One region of the Brochothrix campestris genome, then DNA from elsewhere that is predicted to be linked to it. Evidence: riboswitches for the same ligand, from Rfam matches in the RefSeq annotation. Region 1 holds a riboswitch; the other holds the start of a gene.

Evidence for each region. A riboswitch is a leader RNA that binds a small molecule or an ion and turns the genes downstream of it on or off. The one in region 1 is predicted to bind thiamine pyrophosphate.
Region 2: linked by a shared signal. The riboswitch ahead of tenA (thiaminase II) and the one ahead of ACJYYY_RS00795 (ECF transporter S component) in region 1 are both predicted to bind thiamine pyrophosphate.

The regions. Positions count from the first base shown of each region.
Region 1 is NZ_CP175511.1:151,601-167,882, reverse strand. It holds rRNA gene ACJYYY_RS00825 (23S ribosomal RNA) at 1-2,807, opposite strand, end outside; rRNA gene ACJYYY_RS00820 (16S ribosomal RNA) at 3,109-4,656, opposite strand; rRNA gene rrf (5S ribosomal RNA) at 4,877-4,992, opposite strand; rRNA gene ACJYYY_RS00810 (23S ribosomal RNA) at 5,115-8,044, opposite strand; rRNA gene ACJYYY_RS00805 (16S ribosomal RNA) at 8,346-9,893, opposite strand; gene ACJYYY_RS00800 (biotin transporter BioY) at 10,526-11,074, opposite strand; TPP riboswitch at 11,208-11,310, shown strand; gene ACJYYY_RS00795 (ECF transporter S component) at 11,420-11,998, shown strand; gene ACJYYY_RS00790 (ABC transporter ATP-binding protein) at 11,985-13,385, shown strand; gene ACJYYY_RS00785 (energy-coupling factor transporter transmembrane protein EcfT) at 13,378-14,121, shown strand; gene ACJYYY_RS00780 (MurR/RpiR family transcriptional regulator) at 14,170-15,015, opposite strand; gene ACJYYY_RS00775 (MupG family TIM beta-alpha barrel fold protein) at 15,054-16,100, opposite strand; gene ACJYYY_RS00770 (PTS transporter subunit EIIC) at 16,191-16,282, opposite strand, start outside.
Region 2 is NZ_CP175511.1:312,695-328,976, forward strand. It holds gene ACJYYY_RS01615 (RNA-directed DNA polymerase) at 1-192, shown strand, start outside; gene ACJYYY_RS01620 (replication protein) at 973-1,725, opposite strand; partial or broken gene ACJYYY_RS01625 (IS3 family transposase) at 4,324-5,453, shown strand; gene ACJYYY_RS01630 (hypothetical protein) at 5,579-6,178, opposite strand; gene ACJYYY_RS01635 (hypothetical protein) at 6,320-7,072, shown strand; gene ACJYYY_RS01640 (IS6 family transposase) at 7,665-8,345, opposite strand; TPP riboswitch at 8,634-8,731, shown strand; TPP riboswitch at 8,794-8,892, shown strand; gene tenA (thiaminase II) at 8,967-9,656, shown strand; gene thiM (hydroxyethylthiazole kinase) at 9,637-10,380, shown strand; gene thiD (bifunctional hydroxymethylpyrimidine kinase/phosphomethylpyrimidine kinase) at 10,377-11,192, shown strand; gene thiE (thiamine phosphate synthase) at 11,182-11,796, shown strand; partial or broken gene mobV (MobV family relaxase) at 12,298-13,003, shown strand; gene ACJYYY_RS01670 (hypothetical protein) at 13,047-13,268, shown strand; gene ACJYYY_RS01675 (winged helix-turn-helix domain-containing protein) at 14,664-14,927, shown strand; gene ACJYYY_RS01680 (hypothetical protein) at 15,389-15,619, shown strand.

The DNA of each region.
Region 1 (16,282 bases):
CTCGAGGGGGGCTTCACGCTTAGATGCTTTCAGCGTTTATCCCTTCCACACATAGCTACCCAGCGATGCTCCTGGCGGAACAACTGGTACACCAGCGGTGTGTCCATCCCGGTCCTCTCGTACTAAGGACAGCTCCTCTCAAATTTCCTGCGCCCGCGACGGATAGGGACCGAACTGTCTCACGACGTTCTGAACCCAGCTCGCGTACCGCTTTAATGGGCGAACAGCCCAACCCTTGGGACCGACTACAGCCCCAGGATGCGATGAGCCGACATCGAGGTGCCAAACCTCCCCGTCGATGTGGACTCTTGGGGGAGATAAGCCTGTTATCCCCGGGGTAGCTTTTATCCGTTGAGCGATGGCCCTTCCATGCGGAACCACCGGATCACTAAGCCCGACTTTCGTCCCTGTTCGACTTGTAGGTCTCACAGTCAAGCTCCCTTGTGCCTTTACACTCTGCGAATGATTTCCAACCATTCTGAGGGAACCTTTGGGCGCCTCCGTTACTCTTTAGGAGGCGACCGCCCCAGTCAAACTGCCCATCTGACACTGTCTCCCACCCCGATAAGGGGTGCGGGTTAGAATGGTCATGTCACAAGGGTAGTATCCCACCAACGCCTCATCCGAAGCTAGCGCTCCGGAGTCCAAGGCTCCTACCTATCCTGTACAAGTGACACAAACATTCAATATCAGATTGCAGTAAAGCTCCACGGGGTCTTTCCGTCCTGTCGCGGGTAACCTGCATCTTCACAGGTACTATAATTTCACCGAGTCTCTTGTTGAGACAGTGCCCAAATCGTTACACCTTTCGTGCGGGTCGGAACTTACCCGACAAGGAATTTCGCTACCTTAGGACCGTTATAGTTACGGCCGCCGTTTACTGGGGCTTCAATTCGCACCTTCGCTTGCGCTAAGCACTCCTCTTAACCTTCCAGCACCGGGCAGGTGTCAGCCCATATACTTCATCTTACGATTTTGCATAGACCTGTGTTTTTGGTAAACAGTCGCTTGGGCCTATTCACTGCGGCTCTCTCAGGCTTTCACCTTAATAGAGCACCCCTTCTCCCGAAGTTACGGGGTCATTTTGCCGAGTTCCTTAACAAGAGTTCTCTCGCTCACCTTAGGATTCTCTCCTCATCTACCTGTGTCGGATTGCGGTACGGGCAGTCATTAACTAACTAGAGGCTTTTCTTGGCAGTGTGGAATCAGAACCTACGGCACTAGGTGCCACCACATCACAACTCAGCTTACGCGGAAAGCGGATTTGCCTACTTTCCTGCCTAATTGCTTGTACATGCATATCCATCAGCATGCGTTCGTATCCTACTGCGTCCCCCCATCGCTCAAACATTAATGACTGGTACAGAAATATCAATCTGTTGTCCATCGCCTACGCCTATCGGCCTCAGCTTAGGTCCCGACTAACCCTGGGCGGACGAGCCTTCCCCAGGAAACCTTAGATATTCGGTGGACGGGATTCTCACCCGTCTTTCGCTACTCATACCGGCATTCTCACTTCTAAACACTCCACCAGTCCTCACGGTCTGACTTCGCTGTCTTTAGAACGCTCTCCTACCACGAACATCATAGATGTTCATCCACAGTTTCGGTAATACGTTTAGCCCCGGTACATTTTCGGCGCGGTGTCACTCGACTAGTGAGCTATTACGCACTCTTTAAATGGTGGCTGCTTCTGAGCCAACATCCTAGTTGTCTAAGCAATACTACATCCTTTTCCACTTAACGTATATTTAGGGACCTTAACTGGTGGTCTGGGCTGTTTCCCTCTCGACAATGGATCTTATCACTCACTGTCTGACTCCCGAGTATAAGTCGATGGCATTCGGAGTTTATCTGAATTCAGTAACCCTAGATGGGCCCCTAGTTCAAACAGTGCTCTACCTCCACGACTCTCTACCTCGAGGCTAGCCCTAAAGCTATTTCGGAGAGAACCAGCTATCTCCAGGTTCGATTGGAATTTCTCCGCTACCCACACCTCATCCCCGCAATTTTCAACTTACGTGGGTTCGGACCTCCAGTAAGTTTTACCTTACCTTCATCCTGGACATGGGTAGATCACCTGGTTTCGGGTCTACGCCTACTAACTAATTCGCCCTATTCAGACTCGCTTTCGCTGCGGCTCCGTCTTCTCGACTTAACCTTGCTAGTAAACGTAACTCGCCGGTTCATTCTACAAAAGGCACGCTATCACCCATTAACGGGCTTTAACTACTTGTAGGCACACGGTTTCAGGAACTATTTCACTCCCCTTCCGGGGTTCTTTTCACCTTTCCCTCACGGTACTGGTACACTATCGGTCACTAGGGAGTATTTAGCCTTACGGGATGGTCCCCGTGGATTCCGACGGAATTTCTCGTGTTCCGCCGTACTCAGGATACATTCTGGAGAGAAGCGCTTTTCGTTTACGGGACTGTTACCCTCTTTGGTTAACCTTTCCAGGTTACTCAACTAAACGCTTCCTTTGTAACTCCGTGTAGAATGTCCTACAACCCCAAAGAGCAAGCTCTTTGGTTTGGGCTGTTTCCGTTTCGCTCGCCGCTACTCAGGAAATCGATTTTTCTTTCTCTTCCTGCAGGTAATAAGATGTTTCAGTTCCCTGCGTCTGCCGTCAAACAACCTATGTATTCAGTTGTAGACACTATGCGATCAAGCATAGTAGGTTTCCCCATTCGGAAATCTCTGGATCAAAGCTTACGTACAGCTCCCCAAAGCATATCGGTGTTAGTCCCGTCCTTCATCGGCTCCTAGTGCCAAGGCATTCACCGTGCGCCCTTTCTAACTTAACCTTCAGATTTGTGTTCGTTGTTAAACAACTACTAACGCCTCTTTACTAATCACCTTACGGCTTTTAGTTCGACATAATGAACATATGTCTGGTTGGTCGTGCGATACGACCTGATGATTATAAATCACCTAAAATGAGTCTCGGTTGTTACTTGGTCTTTCTATTTCATATCAATTAGTATTCAGTTTTCAAAGAACAAACATAAATGAGAAGATTGACTTCTCAAAACTAAACGAACAAGCAGATGTCATACAACAATTAATGTAACTTATCACACCCGAAGGTGTGTTCCTATTCCTTAGAAAGGAGGTGATCCAGCCGCACCTTCCGATACGGCTACCTTGTTACGACTTCACCCCAATTATCTATCCCACCTTAGACGGCTAGCTCCCGAAGGTTACCAAACCGGCTTTGGGTGTTACAAACTCTCGTGGTGTGACGGGCGGTGTGTACAAGGCCCGGGAACGTATTCACCGTAGCATGCTGATCTACGATTACTAGCGATTCCGGCTTCATGCAGGCGAGTTGCAGCCTGCAATCCGAACTGAGAATAATTTTATGGGATTGGCTCCACCTCGCGGCTTCGCGACCCTTTGTATTATCCATTGTAGCACGTGTGTAGCCCAGGTCATAAGGGGCATGATGATTTGACGTCATCCCCACCTTCCTCCGGCTTACACCGGCAGTCACTTTAGAGTGCCCAACTTAATGCTGGCAACTAAAATCAAGGGTTGCGCTCGTTGCGGGACTTAACCCAACATCTCACGACACGAGCTGACGACAACCATGCACCACCTGTCACTTTGTCCCCGAAGGGAAAGTTCTGTCTCCAGAATGGTCAAAGGATGTCAAGACCTGGTAAGGTTCTTCGCGTTGCTTCGAATTAAACCACATGCTCCACCGCTTGTGCGGGCCCCCGTCAATTCCTTTGAGTTTCAACCTTGCGGTCGTACTCCCCAGGCGGAGTGCTTAATGCGTTAACTGCAGCACTAAGGGGCGGAAACCCCCTAACACTTAGCACTCATCGTTTACGGCGTGGACTACCAGGGTATCTAATCCTGTTTGCTCCCCACGCTTTCGCGCCTCAGCGTCAGTAACAGACCAGAGAGCCGCCTTCGCCACTGGTGTTCCTCCAAATATCTACGCATTTCACCGCTACACTTGGAATTCCACTCTCCTCTTCTGTCCTCAAGTCTTCCAGTTTCCAATGACCCTCCCCGGTTGAGCCGGGGGCTTTCACATCAGACTTAAAAGACCGCCTGCGCGCGCTTTACGCCCAATAATTCCGGACAACGCTTGCCACCTACGTATTACCGCGGCTGCTGGCACGTAGTTAGCCGTGGCTTTCTGGTTAGATACCGTCAAGGGGTGAACAGTTACTCTCACCCTTGTTCTTCTCTAACAACAGAGCTTTACGACCCGAAGGCCTTCTTCGCTCACGCGGCGTTGCTCGGTCAGACTTTCGTCCATTGCCGAAGATTCCCTACTGCTGCCTCCCGTAGGAGTTTGGGCCGTGTCTCAGTCCCAATGTGGCCGATCACCCTCTCAGGTCGGCTATGGATCGTCGCCTTGGTAAGCCATTACCTTACCAACTAGCTAATCCAGCGCGGGTCCATCTCACAGTGACAGCCGAAACCGTCTTTCACTTGAACATCTTATGATGTTCAGCACATTCGGTATTAGCATCGATTTCTCGATGTTATCCCCAGCTGTGAGGCAGGTTACCCACGTGTTACTCACCCGTCCGCCACTAACTTCAAAGGAGCAAGCTCCTTATCCGTTCGTTCGACTTGCATGTATTAGGCACGCCGCCAGCGTTCGTCCTGAGCCAGGATCAAACTCTCGTTAAAAAGTAACGGTGTTTAAACCGTCAAATGATCCTTAACTAGTTCGCTAGCTAAAAATTTATTACTTGTTGTCGTTACGAAATTAATTGGTTAAACTCCTAAGAGTTTAAGCATATAACATCTTTTTGTTCGTTCAGTTTTCAAAGGTCAATCGTTGACTTAACAACTTAATAATCATACCATGATGAGTGATTAATGTCAAGCACTAATCTCATAGTAGATTGCTTGGCAACGTCCTACTCTCACAGGGGGAAACCCCCAACTACCATCGGCGCTAAAGAGCTTAACTACTGTGTTCGGGATGGGAACAGGTGTATCCTCTTTGCTATCGTCACCAAACAGATAAATATGTCTGGATAATTATGAAATTATCATGAAAGTTTGCACTCTCAAAACTGAATACTAATTGATTTTTTTCGAAAGGTAACAACCCATCGTCATTTTCGCTTTTAAAACTTAATAAGGTTAAGTCCTCGACCTATTAGTATTCGTCCGCTCCGTACATCGCTGCACTTCCACTCCGAACCTATCAACCTGATCGTCTCTCAGGGGTCTTACTCACATAAAGTGATGGGAAATCTCATCTCGAGGGGGGCTTCACGCTTAGATGCTTTCAGCGTTTATCCCTTCCACACATAGCTACCCAGCGATGCTCCTGGCGGAACAACTGGTACACCAGCGGTGTGTCCATCCCGGTCCTCTCGTACTAAGGACAGCTCCTCTCAAATTTCCTGCGCCCGCGACGGATAGGGACCGAACTGTCTCACGACGTTCTGAACCCAGCTCGCGTACCGCTTTAATGGGCGAACAGCCCAACCCTTGGGACCGACTACAGCCCCAGGATGCGATGAGCCGACATCGAGGTGCCAAACCTCCCCGTCGATGTGGACTCTTGGGGGAGATAAGCCTGTTATCCCCGGGGTAGCTTTTATCCGTTGAGCGATGGCCCTTCCATGCGGAACCACCGGATCACTAAGCCCGACTTTCGTCCCTGTTCGACTTGTAGGTCTCACAGTCAAGCTCCCTTGTGCCTTTACACTCTGCGAATGATTTCCAACCATTCTGAGGGAACCTTTGGGCGCCTCCGTTACTCTTTAGGAGGCGACCGCCCCAGTCAAACTGCCCATCTGACACTGTCTCCCACCCCGATAAGGGGTGCGGGTTAGAATGGTCATGTCACAAGGGTAGTATCCCACCAACGCCTCATCCGAAGCTAGCGCTCCGGAGTCCAAGGCTCCTACCTATCCTGTACAAGTGACACAAACATTCAATATCAGATTGCAGTAAAGCTCCACGGGGTCTTTCCGTCCTGTCGCGGGTAACCTGCATCTTCACAGGTACTATAATTTCACCGAGTCTCTTGTTGAGACAGTGCCCAAATCGTTACACCTTTCGTGCGGGTCGGAACTTACCCGACAAGGAATTTCGCTACCTTAGGACCGTTATAGTTACGGCCGCCGTTTACTGGGGCTTCAATTCGCACCTTCGCTTGCGCTAAGCACTCCTCTTAACCTTCCAGCACCGGGCAGGTGTCAGCCCATATACTTCATCTTACGATTTTGCATAGACCTGTGTTTTTGGTAAACAGTCGCTTGGGCCTATTCACTGCGGCTCTCTCAGGCTTTCACCTTAATAGAGCACCCCTTCTCCCGAAGTTACGGGGTCATTTTGCCGAGTTCCTTAACAAGAGTTCTCTCGCTCACCTTAGGATTCTCTCCTCATCTACCTGTGTCGGATTGCGGTACGGGCAGTCATTAACTAACTAGAGGCTTTTCTTGGCAGTGTGGAATCAGAACCTACGGCACTAGGTGCCACCACATCACAACTCAGCTTACGCGGAAAGCGGATTTGCCTACTTTCCTGCCTAATTGCTTGTACATGCATATCCATCAGCATGCGTTCGTATCCTACTGCGTCCCCCCATCGCTCAAACATTAATGACTGGTACAGAAATATCAATCTGTTGTCCATCGCCTACGCCTATCGGCCTCAGCTTAGGTCCCGACTAACCCTGGGCGGACGAGCCTTCCCCAGGAAACCTTAGATATTCGGTGGACGGGATTCTCACCCGTCTTTCGCTACTCATACCGGCATTCTCACTTCTAAACACTCCACCAGTCCTCACGGTCTGACTTCGCTGTCTTTAGAACGCTCTCCTACCACGAACATCATAGATGTTCATCCACAGTTTCGGTAATACGTTTAGCCCCGGTACATTTTCGGCGCGGTGTCACTCGACTAGTGAGCTATTACGCACTCTTTAAATGGTGGCTGCTTCTGAGCCAACATCCTAGTTGTCTAAGCAATACTACATCCTTTTCCACTTAACGTATATTTAGGGACCTTAACTGGTGGTCTGGGCTGTTTCCCTCTCGACAATGGATCTTATCACTCACTGTCTGACTCCCGAGTATAAGTCGATGGCATTCGGAGTTTATCTGAATTCAGTAACCCTAGATGGGCCCCTAGTTCAAACAGTGCTCTACCTCCACGACTCTCTACCTCGAGGCTAGCCCTAAAGCTATTTCGGAGAGAACCAGCTATCTCCAGGTTCGATTGGAATTTCTCCGCTACCCACACCTCATCCCCGCAATTTTCAACTTACGTGGGTTCGGACCTCCAGTAAGTTTTACCTTACCTTCATCCTGGACATGGGTAGATCACCTGGTTTCGGGTCTACGCCTACTAACTAATTCGCCCTATTCAGACTCGCTTTCGCTGCGGCTCCGTCTTCTCGACTTAACCTTGCTAGTAAACGTAACTCGCCGGTTCATTCTACAAAAGGCACGCTATCACCCATTAACGGGCTTTAACTACTTGTAGGCACACGGTTTCAGGAACTATTTCACTCCCCTTCCGGGGTTCTTTTCACCTTTCCCTCACGGTACTGGTACACTATCGGTCACTAGGGAGTATTTAGCCTTACGGGATGGTCCCCGTGGATTCCGACGGAATTTCTCGTGTTCCGCCGTACTCAGGATACATTCTGGAGAGAAGCGCTTTTCGTTTACGGGACTGTTACCCTCTTTGGTTAACCTTTCCAGGTTACTCAACTAAACGCTTCCTTTGTAACTCCGTGTAGAATGTCCTACAACCCCAAAGAGCAAGCTCTTTGGTTTGGGCTGTTTCCGTTTCGCTCGCCGCTACTCAGGAAATCGATTTTTCTTTCTCTTCCTGCAGGTAATAAGATGTTTCAGTTCCCTGCGTCTGCCGTCAAACAACCTATGTATTCAGTTGTAGACACTATGCGATCAAGCATAGTAGGTTTCCCCATTCGGAAATCTCTGGATCAAAGCTTACGTACAGCTCCCCAAAGCATATCGGTGTTAGTCCCGTCCTTCATCGGCTCCTAGTGCCAAGGCATTCACCGTGCGCCCTTTCTAACTTAACCTTCAGATTTGTGTTCGTTGTTAAACAACTACTAACGCCTCTTTACTAATCACCTTACGGTTTTTAGTTCGACATAATGAACATATGTCTGGTTGGTCGTGCGATACGACCTGATGATTATAAATCACCTAAAATGAGTCTCGGTTGTTACTTGGTCTTTCTATTTCATATCAATTAGTATTCAGTTTTCAAAGAACAAACATAAATGAGAAGATTGACTTCTCAAAACTAAACGAACAAGCAGATGTCATACAACAATTAATGTAACTTGTCACACCCGAAGGTGTGTTCCTATTCCTTAGAAAGGAGGTGATCCAGCCGCACCTTCCGATACGGCTACCTTGTTACGACTTCACCCCAATTATCTATCCCACCTTAGACGGCTAGCTCCCGAAGGTTACCAAACCGGCTTTGGGTGTTACAAACTCTCGTGGTGTGACGGGCGGTGTGTACAAGGCCCGGGAACGTATTCACCGTAGCATGCTGATCTACGATTACTAGCGATTCCGGCTTCATGCAGGCGAGTTGCAGCCTGCAATCCGAACTGAGAATAATTTTATGGGATTGGCTCCACCTCGCGGCTTCGCGACCCTTTGTATTATCCATTGTAGCACGTGTGTAGCCCAGGTCATAAGGGGCATGATGATTTGACGTCATCCCCACCTTCCTCCGGCTTACACCGGCAGTCACTTTAGAGTGCCCAACTTAATGCTGGCAACTAAAATCAAGGGTTGCGCTCGTTGCGGGACTTAACCCAACATCTCACGACACGAGCTGACGACAACCATGCACCACCTGTCACTTTGTCCCCGAAGGGAAAGTTCTGTCTCCAGAATGGTCAAAGGATGTCAAGACCTGGTAAGGTTCTTCGCGTTGCTTCGAATTAAACCACATGCTCCACCGCTTGTGCGGGCCCCCGTCAATTCCTTTGAGTTTCAACCTTGCGGTCGTACTCCCCAGGCGGAGTGCTTAATGCGTTAACTGCAGCACTAAGGGGCGGAAACCCCCTAACACTTAGCACTCATCGTTTACGGCGTGGACTACCAGGGTATCTAATCCTGTTTGCTCCCCACGCTTTCGCGCCTCAGCGTCAGTAACAGACCAGAGAGCCGCCTTCGCCACTGGTGTTCCTCCAAATATCTACGCATTTCACCGCTACACTTGGAATTCCACTCTCCTCTTCTGTCCTCAAGTCTTCCAGTTTCCAATGACCCTCCCCGGTTGAGCCGGGGGCTTTCACATCAGACTTAAAAGACCGCCTGCGCGCGCTTTACGCCCAATAATTCCGGACAACGCTTGCCACCTACGTATTACCGCGGCTGCTGGCACGTAGTTAGCCGTGGCTTTCTGGTTAGATACCGTCAAGGGGTGAACAGTTACTCTCACCCTTGTTCTTCTCTAACAACAGAGCTTTACGACCCGAAGGCCTTCTTCGCTCACGCGGCGTTGCTCGGTCAGACTTTCGTCCATTGCCGAAGATTCCCTACTGCTGCCTCCCGTAGGAGTTTGGGCCGTGTCTCAGTCCCAATGTGGCCGATCACCCTCTCAGGTCGGCTATGGATCGTCGCCTTGGTAAGCCATTACCTTACCAACTAGCTAATCCAGCGCGGGTCCATCTCACAGTGACAGCCGAAACCGTCTTTCACTTGAACATCTTATGATGTTCAGCACATTCGGTATTAGCATCGATTTCTCGATGTTATCCCCAGCTGTGAGGCAGGTTACCCACGTGTTACTCACCCGTCCGCCACTAACTTCAAAGGAGCAAGCTCCTTATCCGTTCGTTCGACTTGCATGTATTAGGCACGCCGCCAGCGTTCGTCCTGAGCCAGGATCAAACTCTCGTTAAAAAGTAACGGTGTTTAAACCGTCAAATGATCCTTAACTAGTTCGCTAGCTAAAAATTTATTACTTGTTGTCGTTACGAAATTAATTGGTTAAACTCCTAAGAGTTTAAGCATATAACATCTTTTTGTTCGTTCAGTTTTCAAAGGTCAATCGTTATCAACTCCCGCTGACAACTTTTTAATTATATCGCATCTTCTAATCAAAGTCAACAACTTTCTAAAACACTTTAGTTTGTTCAGAAAAGTTTTTCTCTAATGCAACTTAATCAGTATAGCATGTTAACCTCATACGTGTCAAGGTGTTTTCAACATTTAGTTGTTACTCTTTTCACATTCGATTGCCTACTTTTCTGTTCGATGCAACTTTTATATAATATAACATTTTAGCTATCAAGTCAATACTTTTCAACTATTTATTAGAAAGATTTCACCTTACTAAAATTTATCGCCTTCATTTATCTTTCACTTTGTTTGCTTCTAACTAATTGATTTCACAAAAAGAGTCTTTAAAGTGAGTGTGCTGATGGCACTCGACTCCGAGAAGGTGAAGCGACAGCGTTTGTGTTCAACCTCACACCATACAGGTGTTTCAACTTACACCGAAGATAGAACACAACACCCTCTCATGCACATACTTAGGCCTTCATTAGTTTAACCCGCATTTGTTGAGGCATTCGCATCATTACGATTACACTGATAACCGCCTTAATCAAATCTCCCGGAATAAAGACTACATTCGATAACAGTGCCGTTTTTAAAGAGAGCCCCGTATGCCAATGCAATCCAATGGAGCCACAGAGATCGATAATAAAAACCCCTCCGAAAAGCGTTAGGAGTAACAAACGTATGAAATTTACTTTGGATGATAATCTATCACGCCCGTAGCCAATCACAGTAACAGCGATAAGGTAGCCAATCACATAACCACCAGTTGGACCATAGAAAACTGCAACTCCACCACTCCCACCACTAAGCACAGGCAACCCTATACTTACCATTATTAATAGAAGCAATACTGTAATCGTTCCTTTTTTTTGCCCTAACAATAATCCAGTTAAAAAAATCCCCATATTTTGCATCACTATCGGAACAGGGATTACTCCAATGGCAATTGGTGGGACATAACCTAAAACAATTAGTACAGCTAACATAATACCTATATATGCTATGGCCTGTGTTTTCATCGCTCACTCTCCTCTTTTACTATCTTCTTAGTTTATCGACCTCACCCAACAATGTCAACTTTTTTTGATAACAGTTAACATAAAAGGTGTTTGCATCACCCTTTTTTATATGTTATATTTTAGGCAACTTATATCCATCCACTAGGGGTGCTATTTTTAGCTGAGATAGACATTCGTCTAATCCCTTTGAACCTGATTTGGTTAATACCAGCGTAGGAAAGTGGAAACGTCGATTATCTCGCTGTGAGTTCATACTCTCACACCTTCGTTTCGCTTACCGCCTTGTATTTGGCTGCTGTAAGCGGGCTTTTTTTGCCTTAATTTAAGAAAAGAGGAGATTAATCGATGAAAACGCAACAACTCACATTAAAAGATATTTTAGTCGCTATCGTTATCGCACTCGTCTTCGGCCTTCTTTATAAAGTTGGTAATGTTCCTTATGATTTATTAAAACCATTTGGCTTACAGCTAGAGCAAGTCATTTACGGTTTTTGGTTCATGGCTGGCCCCTTTGCAATGCTCGTCATCCGTAAACCCGGTGTCGCCTTAATTGCCGAAGCTGCTGCAGCCTTAATCGAAACCTTCTTCGCTGGTGGTTTAGGGATGCAAAGTTTCGTTTACGGTATTGGTCAAGGGATAGCCTGTGAATTAATCTTCATAGCGACTCGTTACAATCGTTTCACAATGGATACCACCATCATTGCGGGCCTACTTGCTTGCTTGGCGTCCTTTTTAATCGATTGGCCCTACGGCTATTTAGCTGTACAACCATGGGCCTTACTCTTAATTTTTATCTTCCGTGTAGTCGGTACTATTCTGATTGCCGGTTGTTTAAGTTTTTACTTAGCCAAAACGATGGAAAAAACCGGGGTCGCTCAGTTAGTACGACCGATTACAAAGGATGATTACGATGCCCTCGACTAATTATGGCGTTAAAAACCTCCGACTGCTCTTTCCTGGCATGTCTCAACCTTTTTTAAAACAACTTGATTTCAGCTATACGTCTGGTGAGAAAATTCTGATTCTTGGACCAAGTGGCGCCGGAAAATCAACCTTACTCGAAGTGTTAGCCGGGGTTATTCCTGATATCATCACCATCCCAACAAAATGGGACTGGTCCAACACACCTTCAAATACCGCTTACTTTTTTCAAGACCCTGATTCACAATTCAACATGCCCTACACAGATGAAGAAATTGCCTTTGTGTTAGAAAATCAGCAACGCCCTTCAGCCGAAATGCCAGAACGGATTCGCCACTTTTTAAAGTTAGCCAACGTGACCGCACCGTTTCATACACCAATTAACAACTTATCTGGCGGGATGAAGCAACGTTTACAACTGGCTAGTTTGCTCGCGCTCGAAAGTGACTTTTACTATCTAGACGAACCGACAGCAATGCTTGACCCCGCTGCCACTCGTTATTTTTGGCAACAACTAAAACACGTGACCAGTGAGAAAACGCTGCTAATCGTTGAACATAAGATTACCGAAGTCATTGATTTTGTTTCACGCGTTGTCATTATCGATGCTGATGGTAAAATCGTCGCCGACGGACCAACCGAACACGTATTAACAGCCCATCGGTCTTTTTTAGAAGCTGCCGGTATTTGGCACCCGAACAGTTGGGATCAGGCGCCTGCCTTTAAGAGAATCACACTCACCCAAACGACACCTCTGCTCAACATTAACAACCTAACCGTCAAACGAAAAAAACAAGCAGTTGTCTCACTAGAGCAACTGACAATCAACTCCGGCGACTGGTTATGTGTCACCGGAGAGAATGGTTCTGGTAAATCAACCTTGCTTGAAGGCATCCGTGGTTTGTTAAAAACAAGTGGTCACCTTACTTTTTCAGAAGGTTCGCAAGATGACTGCGGTTTTGTCTTCCAAAATCCGAATTACCAATTTATTTGTGATACAGTTGAGAGTGAGCTAGCCTATGGGCTGCAGTTTACCCAGTTAAGTGCTACAGAGCAAAATGAGCGTTTGGGGCTTTTTTTACAGTCCTTTAACCTCACTACAAAAAAAGATTTGCACCCGTTAGCGTTATCGATGGGGCAAAAACGTCGGTTGAGCGTGGCCTGTAGTCTCATTACACAACCAACACTGTTATTGCTCGATGAACCGACTTTCGGCCAAGATGCCCGTAATACGTTTCGTCTGATTGAACATTTAGAAGAATGGCGCCAGGCTGGGATGGCCATTCTCATGATTACGCATGAACCAGAAATCATTAACCGTTATGCCACTGCTGTGCTCGAAGTAACAGATGGCATCGCGACTTTAAAGGAGGCGACCTCCGATGCTTAAGCCTACGTCCTTTTTCGAACGGGTCAACCCCGCCTTGAAATTTTTAATTTTCTTCACCATTACGATTTCAACACTTTTCATTCATTCACTTACAACACTTGGCGCATTGGTCGGTTGTGCATTGTTACTTTATTTACTCTTTTCACCGATGAAATGGCGTTGGCGCCTTAGCTTACTACTGCCCTTTTTGCTGCTGTCGTTTACAAGTGGTATTACAGTCATGCTCTTCGGACTCGGTGATGATGTCTTATTCCAGTTTTGGTGGTGGCGGATTTCGAGTGAAAGCCTGCTGAACGGGAGTATTATTATGCTTCGGACCTTGTATTTTTCATTGCTCGGTCTATCCTTTGCAACAACGACAAATCCCGTCCTCTTTTTTTATGCCCTGATGCAACAATTTCGCGTACCGACGTTTATTGCTTATAGCTTTCTAACCGTTTTTAGATTACTGCCGATTATGCTGGAAGAGTTTACGATTTTAACAAAAGCAATGCGTGTACGGGGCATGCATAAACAGCATGGCTTAGCCGGACTCGTTGCTAAATTGAAGCGTTACAGCATCACGATGCTCTCACAATCGATTCGACGCGCGTTTAAAATATCAGTCGCGATGTCTGCCAAGAAATTTAAAAAAGGACCACGTTCCTTCTATTACATAACAACTTATTCGCGCAACGATTTTTACTACGTACTCCTTTGGCTTGTTGTTATCGGCAGTTGTCTCTTTTTAACCTAACTAAAAGAACGTCTTCGCTATCGAAAGGTCGATAAGGAAGACGTTCTTTTATTTTAATGCCTTAATTGCTGCACGTGTCTCTTGCAACGCTGCTTGGGTATGTTGGACATCCATTGCCGCATAGACATAAAATAAGGCATCGATAATAAACAATTGGGCCGTTCGCGAACTTGTTGCTGCACTGCGCAAAAAGGCTTCCGGCGCATGCGAGGTTTGCAAAACATAATCGCTCGCACGGTTTAACGTATTGCTGCCAAAGCCCGTTAAAGACACCGTTGTAATACCCTTTTCAATGGCACGATCGCGTAGCTTGATTACCTCTGGTGTTTCACCGCTGTATGAAACGCCTAAAAACAAGGCCGGTGTTTGGGCAGTCGCCATCATCGTCGCCATCAAATGAATGTCTTGGACAGCATGCACATGTTTCCCCATCCGTAACCACTTTTGCATAAAGTCTTCTGCCACAAGCCAAGAAGCACCAATTCCATAGACAAACACTGTTTCGGCTTGCGTCAGTGCTGTCGCAATGGCTTGCAACTGTGCGACATCAATGAGAGCCAATGTATCTTCCACCGTTTGCATCGTATTCGCTTTCAATTTCTCAATCAAAATAGCAGCGGGCTCATCTGCGACAATATCAAAATAACCCGTCATTTTGGCTTGCGCCCCTTCTGCCGATAGCGCCAACTTCAGCTCAGGTACACCTTTCAATCCCATTGATTTACAAAAACGCACGACTGATGCTGGACTCGTCTGCGACTCTTTCGCGATTTCTTGGGTTGATAACTGCATCAATGCACTTCCTTGATCCAAGACAAGTTGCGCGACTTGTTGCTCAACCTTCGATAAATTACTAATGTTCATTGCAATTCGCTGACTGATGATACCTTTCATTCCAATCCCTCCGTTCAACAACTCCTGCGCTTATTTTATCATTTTACAGCGCTAAAAGCGAAAGCGGTACCCGGACGATTAAGAAATCGTAACAATGAGTGCTCCCCTGTAATTACCTGCCCCAATACGTTCACTCGCGAATCTGCTTGCAAATCGGTTAACATAATTTGAACTTCACCTTCATAACGTAAATACGCCGCATTATCAATTGTGATACAGCCACGTAAACGCTCATTTGTCTGTTCGGCCGCAATCGGATGATAGCGTTGCGCTAAACGCACACGACTATCCGCTGCCCGAATCACATCCCGCGCCACATCCCGACGCACATGAAACACATCATCGAGCCATGCAAAGTCGCTTTGATTATCGACATGTAACAACAGGAGCTGATCGGTAAACCATCGTTCAAACTGTGCCATCGTGGCTGACTGCAACGATAAATCACCCACCAATACCGTATCAATACCACAGTCACGTAAATCAAGGTATTGGGCAAGGGGATGAAGGTCACGGTGTTCTTCCAACGTCGGTAAACCGGCATATATCGGCCCCCGTTGTTTACCATCACCATGAATAAATGCGCCCGTTTCAATCGCATAACTTTTAATAAAGGCCGTATGTTTTATAAACGCCTCACGTTCCAAGCCGGTTTCTGGACGTGGGTAATAATTGTACCAAGCCGCTAACCGATTCATGTGCGCATGGTTGTTCATCAAGTCATTCATATCCGCCGCAGTTAATGTACTCGCATTTAAAATAATCTGCCATTCTTCGGTCATGGCCGCAATGTCTGCCATTGAAATTCCATCATCAATCCTCAAACCGGTAAAACCAAACGCTTTTAAGCGATTCAAGGTAAACTGTTCAAACGTCATCGGTGAGACATCGGCAATCCATTGCACCTGATGCGCTTTTAAACAGGCGCCAATTTCAAGCAACACCGCTTGGAGGTCCGCTGGTTTTTCTTCAGGCATCTGCAATGAAGTAAACGCATAACGACTCCCCGTTTGTGCCATCCGTTCAATTAATCGCTTGTTTTCGGCTACCGTTTGTTCTGTTAATGAAATTAAAAAACCTAACATCTTTTCTCCTCCTTTAAAAAAACGTAGACCTGTTAAGTCTACGTTTTCATTTATACACTGTTGGACGCTCTAACAAGCCTTACGTCCCGTTTATTCCGTTTCGGCCGCGACTGCTTTCGTCGCTTCTTTTGGTACACCAAAGATGTAGGTTAATATCATCCCGCCAGCATAAGCTGCAAGTA
Region 2 (16,282 bases), 160 kb from region 1:
GCATATAACTCAAAAATTTGTAAAAAAATTAAAAACCCCAGTGAAAACTCTCTGTGGAATTCAGATTGGCTTATTGATGGATTTGATGAATCAAAAGTCATAAATGAAGAATATATTAACGATATGAAGATTACTATGTTACCTAATGAAATTGATTTGTTTGGGAATATATTTAATTCAAATGATTTCTAATTGCTAGATTCGACGTTGTAAAGGAGCGAGTATTAGTGTTTAAATGTAAAATATCGTTATCAGTTTAAACTGTCAGTGTACGTCTTTTTGCGCTGTTTTGGAGACTGTGTTTGTGGTCGGTACTCGAGAGTGAGAGTATGAATTGGATAAGTGAGTTATTTGGCTATATACTTTTTCAGGTTGTGCAATCAGATTTTTATACTACGACCCCCTATGCGATTTTGTTCATGAACAAAAAGTGTCTGTAAGCTATATGGCTCAAGGGGTTCGGGGTTTAATTTCAAGGGAATCGTTCGTACCAAGGGTTTGACCTAGGTTTTAAATTATAAAAGCTTATATACCATAGGTTTGAGTGGGGAGGAGATTATCAAACTCGCTTCATTGTACTATTCAGTGGCGAGATATCATCTGTCTCGGTTAGTTACTTATAAGGCTTAGCTTTTAAATGGTTGGATCGGTTAACTTCTGTCATCGAACCTCACAAATTAGACTTGGTTTTCAAGTTATCAAAGAGGGCAGAGTTTATTTGCCTTCTGAGTAAGTAGTACCTGTCCTAAACGAAATGGTTTACTTATCGGTATAAGAGTTTAAAATACAAGATTAAACCCACAGTCTACTTAGTAGAATCTGTGGGTTTATATTAAATTAATTATCTAGCTCTATCTCATTTGAATCTGTTGAAATGAGTTATTTACCAAACTGAGTATGATTATTACCAATACTAATTAGGTGTAATCAAGCGTAAATCAATTAATTTTTTATTAGTGAAATGTCTCTTACTTATACTTGTACCGAGTACTGACATTCGTATGATTCTTGGTATTCCTTAACACCTAAGGCTTGTAATTCTGCGTTTTTTTGACTCTTTTTGTACTCTTCAATTGTAGTTATAGTTGGAAGGCATAGAGCTGACTCAAGTTGAATTTCATCTACCTGTAAGACTTCCTTTCTTTTATCTCGACTATGTCTATAGCTTGTAACGAATTGATTGATAAGAGTGTGTTTAGTATTGATAACTCTGCTCCAATTTGATGTTTCTTTATCTGCATATTGACAGAGTCGCCAGAACTCTTGAATGTCATTTTCTATGATGAATGCTCGTATTTCTTTTAAAATCTCATTCATCTCTGTTTTTGTTGGCTTCAGTAGTTCTTCAATATCAAGACCGTTATAAGACTCAATCTCTTGTTGGTCATATTGATATTTTTCTTTATCTGATTTATTACTATGAGTAAAGTGAACAACTGAACCAACGAGTGAAACACAGACTTGAGGATTTGGAGCACGTAGTTTACCAGTTAGTTTAAGCATTTGCTGATAAGACTTCAGTAGAGAAAATTTGATAACTACATGATAATGTGGTTTTAGAATACAACCATTAACATCTACATCTTTATCATGTAGTGGACTATGTGCCCAAGGGACACCAGTCTCTGTTAATATCTCTTTCCAGTTTTCTGGTGCACTATCTAGATAAATGATAAGTGTCCAATTTCTTGCTCTAAGACCTGCATTCTTCTTTTTGTTATGCATCATTATTGCCTCTTTTCTTTAAATTTTTTATAACTCAAGTCCTTACTACACATTAATTTCTCTTTAAAAGGGCGTCGATTGCTTTAAGGGCTTGGTTTCTTATTAGGAAACCAGTGTTAATCCCTTGATACACTCGACTTTTCACATTAAAAACGGTGGAATCCTTTGAGAGAGTTAAGGTGTAGCGGGTTTCAGAGACGTTCAAAATTTTTTAGGGGGTCGTAGTTTCATAAGGCATCAAAGAATGTTATTAAAAACTGCGACTAGCCCCAAATACCCCACTAGAGAGCATTTCTAATTGACTTCGACTTCAATGCCTTTAAAAATCATCTAGACGTCACCTTGAAGCTTGTATAGCTTTTACTTAGTACTAGTTGTACATTTTCCTTAAACAAGAACTTATGAAGAAAAATCATACAACTTGTACTCATCTGTTGAGCGGTTCTACTCAGTGGCTATCACCTCCTTAAATGGTTAACTATGCTTTGTTAACTTGTATAAATGTTACTGTTTCTTTAGTACTTCTATAGTATTCAAAACATCTAAATAAATGTCAAAAAAAGTTTAATCCCTACAAATCAACATCTGATGCTTTTTAGAGCACCTAGCTATGTCGTATTTCTATCTATCCTAAAGCATCCAGCTCTCATTAAAATTTTTCTGACTATGTATCTAACTGTTTACTAAATTACATCTGACTGCTGTATCTAGGCTTACCATCTTTATACCTCGAAAAGGTATCAGGAGTAATACGTCTGTTCTACAGTAGGACTTGATGGGGTCTATCTAGCTTTGGGCAGGGTAATGCGTAGCCTGTTAGCTTTATTACTCTATCTATTAGGTATAATGTAGCTTGAATTATCTATGGGAAATATAGAAAGTTATATTTGAGGGTTAGCCTTGTGGTTTAACTTAGTTTTGCAGGAAGTAAGGTTGATTTGGTCATTTCAGTTATGGTTCACATTGGATGTTGGGTTTATGATGAGATAGGACTGACCGATTATTTATTTGTACGATTATCTAGGCATCTGAACTCGAAATAAGTTGTAAATGAGAGTTATCATTTACAGTTTATTATGCAAATCAGTTTAGCTAGATGGTCAAAAGCAGACATCTATTTTGCAATCAGTTTATCTATATTATGAAAAGCTTATTTATGCTTTAGAATCAGCATAGCTAAGATATAGAAAAGTAGTTCTAATTGCAAGAATAATCTAAGGTGCTAAAATTACACTATTAATAGAAGAAAGTGGTATTTAATTTGATGAGTTGTAAGAGACTTAGAGGTGATAAGAAGCTTTGCGATAGCAAATAAGGCATGTTGGGTTTGGGTTCTTGTTGTTTGTCTGAAATTCATCTTGTGGAAGTTGAAAGATGAATTGTTCTGACTGCGAATAATGCCACTATCTTAGTGAGGGCACACACTTTTTTTCTCCCTGTACCTGTTTCGGTATGAATTTCCAAAAAAATGTGTGTGGGGGGTGGTGAAAATTCATCCTTGGCAAGATGAAAAATCAAAGTTAAATTTCATATTGCCTAATGTGAGTATGAAAAAACGCTCTAGCTGATTTAGCAAGAAGGAGTTACTTTTCACGTTAAGAGGGGGGCACAGGCTCCAGTACCCTAAGAGATCGGTTCTCGTTCTAAATTTGGATTAGTTGCTTTAGAACGGAAGGGAAGAAAGAACGAGTTACAAATAAAGGCTTAAAATGCCAAATAAGAAATCAAAGGACATCATTAAGAGGTTGTTTAAGAAGTGGTTTGAGTTATTAGTTACTATTTAGTCTGATAGGTCTTTAACAACAAGTGAAGAAAATCCATTGAAATACAATCGTGAGCTTTGAGGTACAAGAAAGGGAATATACCTTTAGAAAGAGTTGATTCTGTCTTGATTCAAAAACTATTTGAGGGTGGAACTATCTACTTAATCATGACAACTGACCTTTTTGAGACAGAAAGATAGAGGATATATAAACATCTAATCAAAATATTCAACCATCTAGCCTAATTTCACTAGACAAGCGTTTGAATAAATGCTATACTTTGTTAGTAATCAATACAAGTAGAGATATATTGAAAGAGATAGTGCGAATGTGTTCTTGCTATTAATTTCTATATGTAACCAAATAGTTTCCTGAAAGACTAAGTTGTAATCAATTCTAATTGGTTATGGATGACTTAAGTCTTATTTAATTTTATGTAAGAATATCAAATCGGGTCTCTGGCTGAAACTCAAAATCCTGTGACCGCAAGGTCGTGTCGGTTCGACCCCGACCGCCGGTATACTTAGAACCCCAACACTTTTCGGAGTGTGAGAGGGTTCTTTTTTTGCGTATAAAAAGAATTGATAGACCATTTCCACTCAGAGATGATTCACTTAACTCAGTTAAGTGAATCGGATTCGATATTATCAATTTTTCAAATTATAGAACCAAACATCTGTATTCGTTATAATAAAGGTGTAGAATAGTTGGTTGGTTTGTTTGCATGAACTAGTTTTCTATATAATACAACGAATATTGGATAGGCTACACTAAGTTAGACAGAATAAATGAGGGCTTGTAAACTAAGACTACTAATAAAAAGGAGTGTGCTACTATGCCACGTCAACGTCGAACATTTACGCCTGAATTTAAACTGCAAATGGTGAAGCTTTATGAAAATGGAAAGTCACGTGCTGATATTGCTCGTGAATATGATTTAACCCCTTCGGGATTAGATAAATGGATTAAAAATCCTCAAGCTACTGGCTCGTTCGCAGCTAAAGATAATCGAACAGAAGATGAAATAGAACTAGATAAATTACGTAAAGAAAATCAGCGGTTACTAATGGAGAATGATATTTTAAAGCAAGCGGCGCTGATCATGGGACGAAAATAAATGTGATTCGTAATAACGCTCACCTTTATTCGGTATCAGCAATGTGTGCCGTCCTCGAGATTAAAAGGAGCACCTATTATTATCATATAAATTTAGATGCCACTTCGCAGCGAAAAACAGAGGACATCGCACTTTTAAAAGAAATTGAACGGATTTTCAAAGAAAGCCGTAATAATTAGGGTACGCGTAAAATCAAAAGAGAATTATTAAAGTTAGCTGAACCTAAACATGTATCAAGACGCCGAATTAGCCGCATAATGCATTCGTTAGGTTTAGTTTCAAACGACACTGTGGCTCAATTTAAACCGCAAAAATCACGTTCGAATGAGGCACTTATAAGAAACGAGTTAAAACGTGCGTTCATTCAAGAAAAAGAATTAGCTGTCGTTGTAAGTGATTTAACATACGTTCGTGTCGGTGGAAAGTGGCATTATGTATGTTTATTTGTAGACCTTTTCAATCGTGAAATTATTGGACATAGTGTAGGAGAAAACAAGACTGCAAGTCTTGTCTATGAAGCATTAGCAAGCATTTCTGCAAATTTAAATGACATACAGCTGTTTCACACGGATCGAGGGAAAGAATTTGATAATCGGTTGATTGATGAAGCGCTTGAAACATTTAATATTCAACGTTCACTAAGTATGAAGGGTTGTCCTAACGATAACGCTGTAGCGGAAGCAACATTCAAAGTGTTTAAAACAGAATTCGCAAACCAAGCTCACTTTTCCAATCTTAATCAGCTGGAACTTGAATTAAATGATTACGTTCATTGGTTTAATAACATCCGTATTCATGGAACATTGGGTTATTTAACGCCTACCGAATTTAAATTACAGCCCTTATAATTTTTGTTCAATTTACTGTTGCCATTCCAAAGCAACAGTGTTAAAACAATGGTATCTCTATCTTATAATAATCTAATGATATAAAATTAAAACCACCAATCTAAATTTAGATTGGTGGTTTTAATTTATTTATATATAGCTTTATTATACGTTTTTTTAGTAGTGTAATAATTTTTATTATACTTTTTATTAGCTCCACACGGATTAGTAACAGTTACTGTTTTAGTAGTTTTATATGCATCACCATATATTGCTGGGCGCGACCACTTTTTAGCAGAAGCAGAAATAAATGTCCCTGAACCTGGAGCGGCAACAGATGCAGATACACTAACACCAAAACCACTTAATCCAACTGAATAATTTGAATTTTTAGTACTAAAATAATACCCATTAACTTTATCCCATTTTTTAAATCCTGGATGGTTAGATATGAACTTATTATTTTTTATTTTTTCTGTTTTTATCGTCTTATAACTATATCTTAGCGCACATCCACTTCTAAGAGTCGGTGCATTTTCTTTCAAAATATTCCCTTCAGAATCTGTAACGAAATTATCCGGTAAATCTGAAAATTCACTTACCAAATAACCTTCGTTGTTATAGTATTCATTTACTAATTGTGGTTCGAATTTAACTTCAGGTTCATTGGCATCCGCAGATACGACACTAAAAATAGAAAATAACATTACTAAAGATAAAACAAGACTTGCAATTCTTTTTTTCATAATTTATCCTCCTAAAATATTAATTATATGTTTACTATGATAGCGCATACATATATAATTAGTTATAGTATAAACGGAACGGTTATACATTGCAACATCATGTTTAAAAGATGTTGCTAAACTATATTGGGAGGAATTAATGTGAAGAAAACAATAGTTTTAGCAATTATTTTAGTTATATTTTTAATAGGATGTTCTAAAGGAAGAGTACTAGAAGTAGGAGTAGAAGATAGTAACGGCATTAAATTTGATGAAAAAAACAAACTAACTAAAGAAGAAGATATACAAAAGTTATTGAAAATTATTGAAAATAGTAAAGTTTCAAGCAAAAAAGTAAAAACAGCGCCAGATTATATAATTCATATTAGCAACCTGGAAGAAAGTACCCTTGAAACAGTTATGTCAATATGGTTTGATGGAGATTTTTTAATTGTTAGCAACTCTAAAGATACAAAAAACAAAAAAATAAATTCTGAAGATACAAAAACATTGAAAAATCTACTCCATTTGAAAGTGACTAAAAAAAGCAATGCCATAACTGACTACGATAATAGTATAGATAAACTAAAGACAGAAAAAAGAATTACTGAAATTAATGCAAATTCATTCATTGATTCCATCAATAAAAAAAGGGATGGGTATTATTATATCGGACGAAATGACTGCGAGTATTGTCAAGAATTCCTTCCGAAATTATCAAAACACATGGGAACTGAAAGTATCAATTTTTCTTATTTAGATAGCAATAAACAAAAAGAATTACAAAATGAAAATTTCGAAAAGATAATAGATACTTTGAAGTTGGAAACTGTACCTGCGTTATTTAAGATATCCAACGGTAAAATAACAACATATGATACTGATAAAGACCAATTGAAATCTTTTATAAACTGACCGTATTACATAAGTTATCTGAAGTTCGAAAAAGTTGCTGGACACGAAAAATAAATCACGAACTCAGATGCTTAAGAAATTCACATATAATTGAACCATTTTTATAAATATGCAGATTAACTTCTCATAATGGCTAATTAGGTTAACTAAACCATGTCTGAGAAACCCATTCTAACAGCCTTTAGAACACACATGCCCACAATCACCCATACACGTCTTATACATCGCTGTCACAGCAACGTTTTCAAATGAAAAACTGATCACCGTTTCGTATAATTCCTGTATGACACGTGATCGTTCTTAAATCACAAAAAAACACAGCCGTCTCTCACGAGATGACTGTGTTTCTTTATAATCATATAGCTTAACTTGCGACAGTTTAAGCTCTTTTATTTTAACATATCCTTACTCTTTTGTTTCATTTCAACGTTTTGTAACATATGTCACAAAAAAAACAGCCAAATGTCACAAGATTCACAACGTGTAAATGTTGTTAAATCAACGTTTTGACCCTCTATTTTGTTCGCTTGGTCGCATTGGTTCTGTTGCAAAGTTTTAAGTGACACAAGCTCTTTCTCTCTATTATGATTGATTAAGCTGGAAGTCCTAATAATTCCTTAATTTCAAGACAGACGGAAAAGCCGAAGAGATTACCTTCTTTTCGGCCCTTTTTATATAGTGCATGAATGGTTTCTATCCCTTTGATCGTATTAGCAGTCGTCCTTAAACTCTGATACAATCTATTCCGCCTTTTTATGAAGCGATGATCTTGTTCAATCAAATTATTCAGGTATTTAACGGTCCGATGCTCGGTTTTTAGATAGAATCCTTTCTCTTTTAATTTTTTTAGAGCACTATAAAGAGAGGGAGCTTTATCCGTGACAATCACCTTTGGTTCTCCAAATTGCTTACTTAAACGTTTGAAAAAAGCATAAGCAGCCTGTGTATCTCGTTTTTTTCGTAACCAAATATCTAAAGTAGTGCCTTCGGCATCAATCGCACGGTAAAGATAATGCCATTCCCCTTTGATTTTGATGTATGTTTCATCCATTTTCCAAGAGTAACAGGCTGTTTTATTCTTTCTTTTCCATATTTGATAAATGATAGGACCATACTCTTGTACCCATCGATAAATGGTGGTGTGAGAAACTTCAATACCACGATCAGAAAGGAGTTCTTGTACATCACGATAACTTAAATGATAGCGAAGATAATAACCAACAGCCACAATAATCACGTCTTTTTGAAATTGTTTCCCTTTAAAATGGTTCATTTTCGTTCCTCCAAGTTTATTTTTCTATTATTATACCTTATTTGAAGGATCGTTTAAAACTTTGCAACAGAACCGAAAAAAGAATGTATATACGTGATATAAGAGCTATCTATGACCGATGCAAAAATGAAAAATACAACTAAGGAGCTGTTAATTATGACAACAATAAAGTAGGGCTTGAATGTTCCCAAAGCGGTGTTGGGAATGTTTATGATAATTTTGAGTATTGTACTTGTTTTAGGTAAGCTTGTTAAAATTCATTCACTCTGATACACTAAAACTAATTAAATGCATTTGCAGGGGGACACATTGGTGTTGAAAAGGTTAAACCTGACCCTTAGAACCTGACCGTTAATACGGACGTAGGGAGCAAAGTACATAAGAATGATAAATTTGTACTTACTTAGGCTCTGCGTATTTTTACGTGGAGCCTTTCTTTTTGCAAATACTTTAATTGCGGGGGGACACTTCGGTGTTGAGAAGGTTAAAACCTGACCCTTAGAACCTGACAGTTAACACTGACGTAGGGAGCAATTAGTGGTGTAATCTACCCTTTTTTGGCGTCTCTATTTTAGAGGCGCCTTTTTGCGCTTACGTCCACCATTTAAAGGAGGACTATGTATGGAGTTTTGTGAAAAGGTAAGGAAGGAAATGAACGTTTATTTTGAGGCGAGTTTTGACCATCCATTTGTACAAGGGATTGCAGATGGCACATTACCATTAGAAAAGTTTAAGTTTTATATGCTTCAGGATGCTTATTATTTGAAGCATTATACAAAAGTATTAGCACTTGCAGCAGCAAAAGCAACAAATGATGAAGACGTTCAGTATTTTTTAGAAACAGCCAAATTTATACACGAGGCTGAATTAGAATTGCATCGTAAAACGTTTAAGGATTTAGGGGTAACGGCTGAGGAAATGGAACAATTTGAGGTAGCACCAGCTGCCTATAATTATGTCAGTCATATGTATCAATCTGTTTTTACAGGAGATGTAGCAGAAGCATTCGCAGCCATTTTGCCTTGTCCATGGCTATACCAAGAAATTGGGCAAAAACTAAAATACGCATCGCCAGATATTCCATTATATGCAGAGTGGATTGCTGTATATGGCTCAGATGAAATGAAAGATACGATTGACCAGCAAAAAAAGATGATGAATCGATTCGCATCGGAGCAGTCACTGAAAGAAACAGTATTAGAAGCACATTTTAAGAAGAGTTGTTATTATGAGTGGCAGTTTTGGGAAATGGCTTGGACGAAACAAGATTGGATTGAGGGGGTGTATCATAATGAGCCTGCAAAAAATTAATCAACAAAAACCGCTTGTCCATTGCATCACGAACTATGTCGTCGCAAATTTTACAGCCAATGGTCTACTCGCAGTTGGGGCATCTCCTGTTATGGCGGATGCACAAGAAGAAGTAATGGAAATGGCAAGTAAGGCAAATAGCGTATTACTAAATATTGGGACATTAAATGAACAGACGATTTCTTCGATGCGACTATCTGGTCAAAGTGCCAATAAGCATCAAGTACCCGTTGTATTTGATCCTGTTGGTGCAGGGGCAACAGCTTATCGTACAAAAACTACGCTTGATTTACTCCAACAAATTCAAATGCAATTAATCCGTTGTAATGTAGGAGAACTCGCAGCAATTGCTGGTGTGGAATGGGTATCAAAAGGTGTAGATAGTGGGCATGGCGCCATGGATGTGAAACAAACAGCCATGTATATTGCACAAAAATACCGTTGTTTCGTCATCGTAACAGGTGAGAAAGATGTATTAACAGATGGTGTACAAGTATGTGAAATTGCTGGTGGTCATGAAAAAATCACAAAAATGACAGGTACAGGTTGTCTGCTGAGTGCGATTTGTGCAGCTTTACTGGCAAGTAGTACAGAGCCATTAACAGATTTGGAACAGGTGTTAATTGAATATAAAAAAATAAGCGAATGGGCTTTCGGAGCGATTGGCACGATGCAAGAAAATGTGCTGAACTATTTAGAATTAGTTGCGGAGGGAAGCATATGATTGCATGTACAATAGCAGGTTCAGATAGCGGTGGCGGTGCTGGGATTCAAGCCGATTTAAAAACATTTCAGGAATTAGGTGTGTTTGGCACATCGGTCATTACCGCATTGACTGCACAAAATACGCTAGGTGTGCATGGGATTTCGCCTATAACATCATCGTTTGTACAGAGACAGTTACAAGCAATTCTTACTGATTTTGATGTGAAAGCAATCAAAACAGGTATGCTATTTGATGCAACAATCATTGAAGGTGTTGTCGATGTTTTAAAAAATACGTCTATTCCCTTAATTGTCGATCCTGTCATGATTGCAAAGGGAGGTGCCAATTTATTGCAACAACAGGCGGTTCGTGCGATGCAAGAGCAATTGATGCCGATTGCCTTTATGTGTACACCGAATATACCAGAGGCGGAAGTTTTGACGGGTAGAACGATTCGAACGCAACAAGATATTCAAGCAGCAGCAAATGATTTACTAGCGTTAGGTGTACAGTATGTTGTCATGAAGGGTGGACATCTTGAAGGACTACATGCGACAGATATACTATTTTGGAAAGGTGGGCAATTCAGTGTCGCGACACCTCGTATAGATACAAAGGATACGCACGGAACAGGTTGTACGTTTTCAGCTGCCATCACAGCGTTACTCGCAAAAGGATTCCCTTTACAAGAAGCCATCATCGAAGCGAAAAAGTTTATTCATTTAGCGATTAGTCACCCCTTACATATCGGAAAAGGGCATGGACCGACGAATCATTTTGCGTATAAACAAGTTCAAGGGAAATGCGAGGTAATGACACATGAACCGTAATGTATTGGGCGTTTATTTTATAATGGGGTCACAAAACAGTACGGAACCACTGGAAACGTTAGAAAAAGCGTTACAAGCAGGGATCACGTGTTTCCAATTGCGTGAAAAAGGCGAAGGGCGTTTAAAGGGTGCAGCTTATGAAAATTTTGCAATGGCTTGTCAGAAACTGTGTAAAGCCTATCATGTGCCTTTTATTGTGAATGATGACGTTGAATTGGCTTTGAAAATAGAGGCTGATGGAATTCATGTAGGGCAAGATGACACAGCCATTACTGAATTTCGGTCACTCGCTAAGGATAAAATTGTAGGCGTTTCTGTACACAATGAACAAGAGCTAGCTTTTGCTATACAACAAGGGGCTGATTATGTAGGAATCGGTCCAATTTATTCAACAAAATCAAAGTCTGACGCTAAACCACCTGCGGGACTAGATTTTTTAATTAGGGCAAGAAGGCAGTATTCGGATTTCCCGATTGTAGGAATTGGTGGCATTGATGAATCAAATGCTCGCCATGTTCGATTAAGTGGCGCAGATGGTGTAGCGGTGATTTCGGTAATTTGTGAAAGTCCAGATATTAAAAATACAATCAAAAATCTAGGTTAAAAGATGATTAAGAGAATCGATTAACAAATTATCTATATGCAAATAGAGGTGCTCTTAAGTAGCTCTATTTGCATATATGATATTAAGACAAAAGAAGTTGGATTAGTATGCTATGAAAGCTTATAAGATTTCTAGTAAACAATTAATACATACGATTACAGGCAAAATAAAATGGAGAAAATATTTTTAGTGATTATCTATTTATTACAAGTCAATAACGCAGCCAAAGCGCTGTTTGGGAATGTTTTTATTTTTAGAAAAGTAGTTGGTGGCCTACCGCATTTTGCGGTAGATCGCCAACTACTTTTTTGCTTTTGACCTGTCGGAAACCATGTGCGCTCCAGCACGTTTCCGGCTCGGGCGACTGCCCGACTAGCCCTCGGCAAAGCACACCTTTACGGACGTAAAGTATAGTGTGATATACTTTACATGGAAGTTGGGAACCGTAATCGCTGTAACCGCTGCACTATTTAGTACTATGAAAATAGGAGTGATGACACCATGAGTTATGTAGTCGTGCATATGCAAAAGATAAAATCACCCGCTTTAAAAGGCATGCAGTTTCACCACCCACGAGAACGAGAAAGCCGAACGAATTTTGATATTGATGAAACCCGTTCGCATGAAAATTATGATTTGGTCAACGAAGAACCGATTGACTTTAATAAACGAGTAAGTGAAATTATTGAATCGCAAAAGACAGGTTCGAGAAAGACAAGGAAAGATGGCGGTACTAGTCAATGAATTATTGGTGACGTCCGATTCCCCATTTTTTGAAAAGTTGTCTGAAGCGGAGCGTCAGAAATTTTTTGAGGAAATCTTGAACATTTTTGCGGAGCGCTATGGCAAACAAAATATAGCGTATGCGATGGTTCATGTGGACGAAAAAACACCACATATGCACGTTGGCATTGTGCCAATGCGTGATGGAAAGCTACAAGGTAAAAACGTCTTTAATCGTGCAGAATTATTGTGGATACAAGACCATTTTGCAGAAGAAATCAATAAGCATGGCTTTGACTTGCAGCGTGGCGAAAAAGGGCTGAACCGTCAACATATCGAAATGCAGATATTTAAAAAAATGACGATGGAACAGGAATTAAAAGAAATTGAATCGCAGCTGCTTGAAAAGCAAGGTGAGCTTTCGGGACTGGATGAAAAAATTAATGTGAAAGCTCAAATGAGCGAAGCAATTAGAGACATGAAATTTGATGTTAGTTCTCTTAATGTGAGAAAGCAAACGAAAAAATTTGACTAAGCAGCTTCAAGCTGCTCATAAAGAAATTCAATCATTGAAAGCAAAGAATCGGGATTTAGAAAGTGAAGTAACATGGTTAAAAGCGTTTGTAAGCGATTCTAGGACGTTTAAAACGTTTGTTGAGCTGATTAAAGACCGAGTAGAAGATAGTGAAGTAAAACGAATCGAGAATCGTGAAAATCCACCTAAGCGAAACCGTGGTATGGAACGATAATTAGTTCGCCATCTTTCCAGGCAATCTGATTATCGTGGAATAAAAAAATTTGTTTTTTAAATAAAAAAATTATTTTTTTTATGGTTTTAGGAACGATTTGAGCGTAGCGAAAATGAGTTCATTCTTTTACTTGATACATACCTAACTATTTCGGCACGGAATTGTTAGGTATGTGAGGTCTTTAAGCCTTGTCGCTCTAAGGCAAAAAAAAAAAGCGATTTGCATTTTCTAGCATACTGTTTTATACAACGTATATGTGAAAAATCAAAAAATCGAAACGCATCAGCGTTCCGAATGTTTTCATTTATTTTTAAATATAGAAGCAAAAACATATGCCACAGTTACAATGATTAAGTTGAATACAACTTCTTTTATAGTATAATTTCCTTTTATAAAATAGCTGAAAATAACAGTAAACACATATAAACACATCAATTTGTATATATCTTTATATTCAAACAAAAAAATCATCCCCTAAAGTTAATTGTTATTATTATAGTAACACAAAACTGTTTAAATTTTTTTAGCATTGTTAGAAACACCTGTATATAATCATACTAACTTTAACAAATACTCAAACTAAGGATTCGCGTTACATTTTTTCAGAACAACCATACTTTATAAATATACGGTGTAACTTCCCTTAAGTCGCATTATGTTAACCTTAACCGTGTCTGAGATTCCCTCTCTGACGCGGTTTTCTTTTTTTTTGCCTATCATCGCCCATACGTGCTTTATACACCCTTGTTCTAACCGGTTTTCTCTCGTCCCTAGGACGCACCTGTACGCATAAATCCTGTATGCCTTTTTCGAGGACAAACCAACCCTTTCCTCTTTTTTGAAGGTGATTTTTAACTCGATAAGAACGATCCTGTCTACTCCAAATCGAAAATTCACCGGACCCTCTACTTTGTGAAAATCGCCTGTTTCAAAAGAGGTTATGTCAATGTTATGGTTTCACTGTTAATTCGGCTGTTTCAAAGCTGTCAAACCTATGGCAGCGACTGTAAAACCGCCATACAAGGGCTGTAAAAGCTATGGCGATGACTGAAAAAGTGCCATAACGTGTATGGGGCTTTTATGGGGGGTTATGTATTTCCGCCATACACGTTATGTTTTTGTTATGGCAGGGGCTGTAAAAGTTATGTTTTTTCACAATGTTTTGATATCACTACAAAGCTAGGCACTGCCTAGCTTTCCAAAGGGTTGATAGCATTTCCCCTTAACCTGCTAAATTTGTAGCACACCCTTTTTCTGTAGAGTGACCCTCCTTTTTATAGTTCAACACCCCAACTCTTTTTCAAAAAGTCGGTCGAATTAGTGTGAGTTCCTACCTGCACAACGAGCAAAAAATGATACACTTAACTTACTAATTAGTCACACGAGGTGAAAACGATGAGCGAAAAAACCATAAAAGAATTAGCAGAAGAATTGAATGTCAGCAAACAAACAGTTCAATATCACATTAAGTTTTTGCCGACAAACTATACGACAAAAAACGACAAAAATATAATAATGATAAATGCAAAAGGACAAGCCTATATAAAAGGGAAAGTCAGAAAAAAGACCGACAAAAAGACTAACAAACAAATCGACAAAGAAACACCAAACTATACGACAAAAGAAAACGAGTATTTATACCTGGAGTTGGTCAAGTAGCTTTAGCTGCTACAGGTGCTATCGTTATTGGTGGTGTTACCATTGGTGCTGGACATTGGGCCTATCAAACGATCAAAAAACACTTTGCTAAAAAAGGGAAAGCGCCTGCTAAGAAAAATAAGAGTGCGAAAAGTACACCTGCTAAACTCTATAATACTGCCAAGAAAAAAGGGATTAAAGTTAAAAATAGACACACAACTATAAAGGTTACTAAGAAAACTAGGTCTTTACCTTCTAGAGTATCTAAATCTTATTCGTCTAAAGACCTTATAAAAAATGGTAAGGTTGATATACGAAGATATTACGGAAAAAATGGTAAAGCAGAAGTAGATATTCATTATACAAATCATGGTAACGCTAAAAAACACCCTAAAGTTCCACACCGTCATGGTTGGCATAATGTAAACGGAAAATGGACGAAAAAAAATACTTGGTATTAGTAACAGAAAGAAGGAAAAAGAATGGATCAAAACACATGGGAAAAATTCCAAGAAGCAATAGAAGAAGGTCAAGAAATAAGTTTTGATTACAAAAATGAAGAATGGTGGATTAGTAGAGTAGATGAGGAACGCAGTTTTTTATTGACACGTTCTTCAGATAGTTATACTCAATCTTTTACAACTGCCGAGGAGCTTTACAAAAAAGGAATTATTGATGGGGAAAAGTTTATAAACAGGGTTAAAGATTTTTGAACCTCTCATGACTGAAGTCACGAGAGGTTCAAATCTTTAGAACGTATAAAAATATGGACGGTGATATATATGTATAATAGTATGTTTATTTCAGCAATTATTTCTATGATTTTATGGATTTTAGTATCAAATAATCTCATGTCTGCTTCAAAAACGAAAAGTAAGGGTTTGGTATATACCTTGTTTTCAGCAAGTGTAATTTCAACAGTGTTTTTGCTTGTTTTTATTTTTAGAAAATTACAACTTTTTTAAATTTATGAATAGATTTAAGGTCTGTGTATATTTTATACACGGCCTTTTTTTAGGTGTATTTTTAAACGCAATCTATAACTTGTAAAAAAGATTGATACAGTGATAAACTCAAGGAACATAAAGTCTTTCAAAGCATGACTCGAAAAGGGAATTGTTTAGATAATTCTCCTATGGAAAGACAAACCTGCTGTTTGTCTTTTATTGATGATTTTAGAAGAACACTAAAATCATCTCTTTTTTGAGTGCGGTCATCTTTTTTATTTGCCTCTCTTTTTTAGTGAACAAAGCCGTTTACTGCTTCTGCTTATAGCCCCTCTCTCTTTAAACGAAAAGGGTAAAATGGATAGGCTACACTAAGTTAGACAGAATAAATGAGGGCTTGTAAACTAAGACTACTAATAAAAAGGAGTG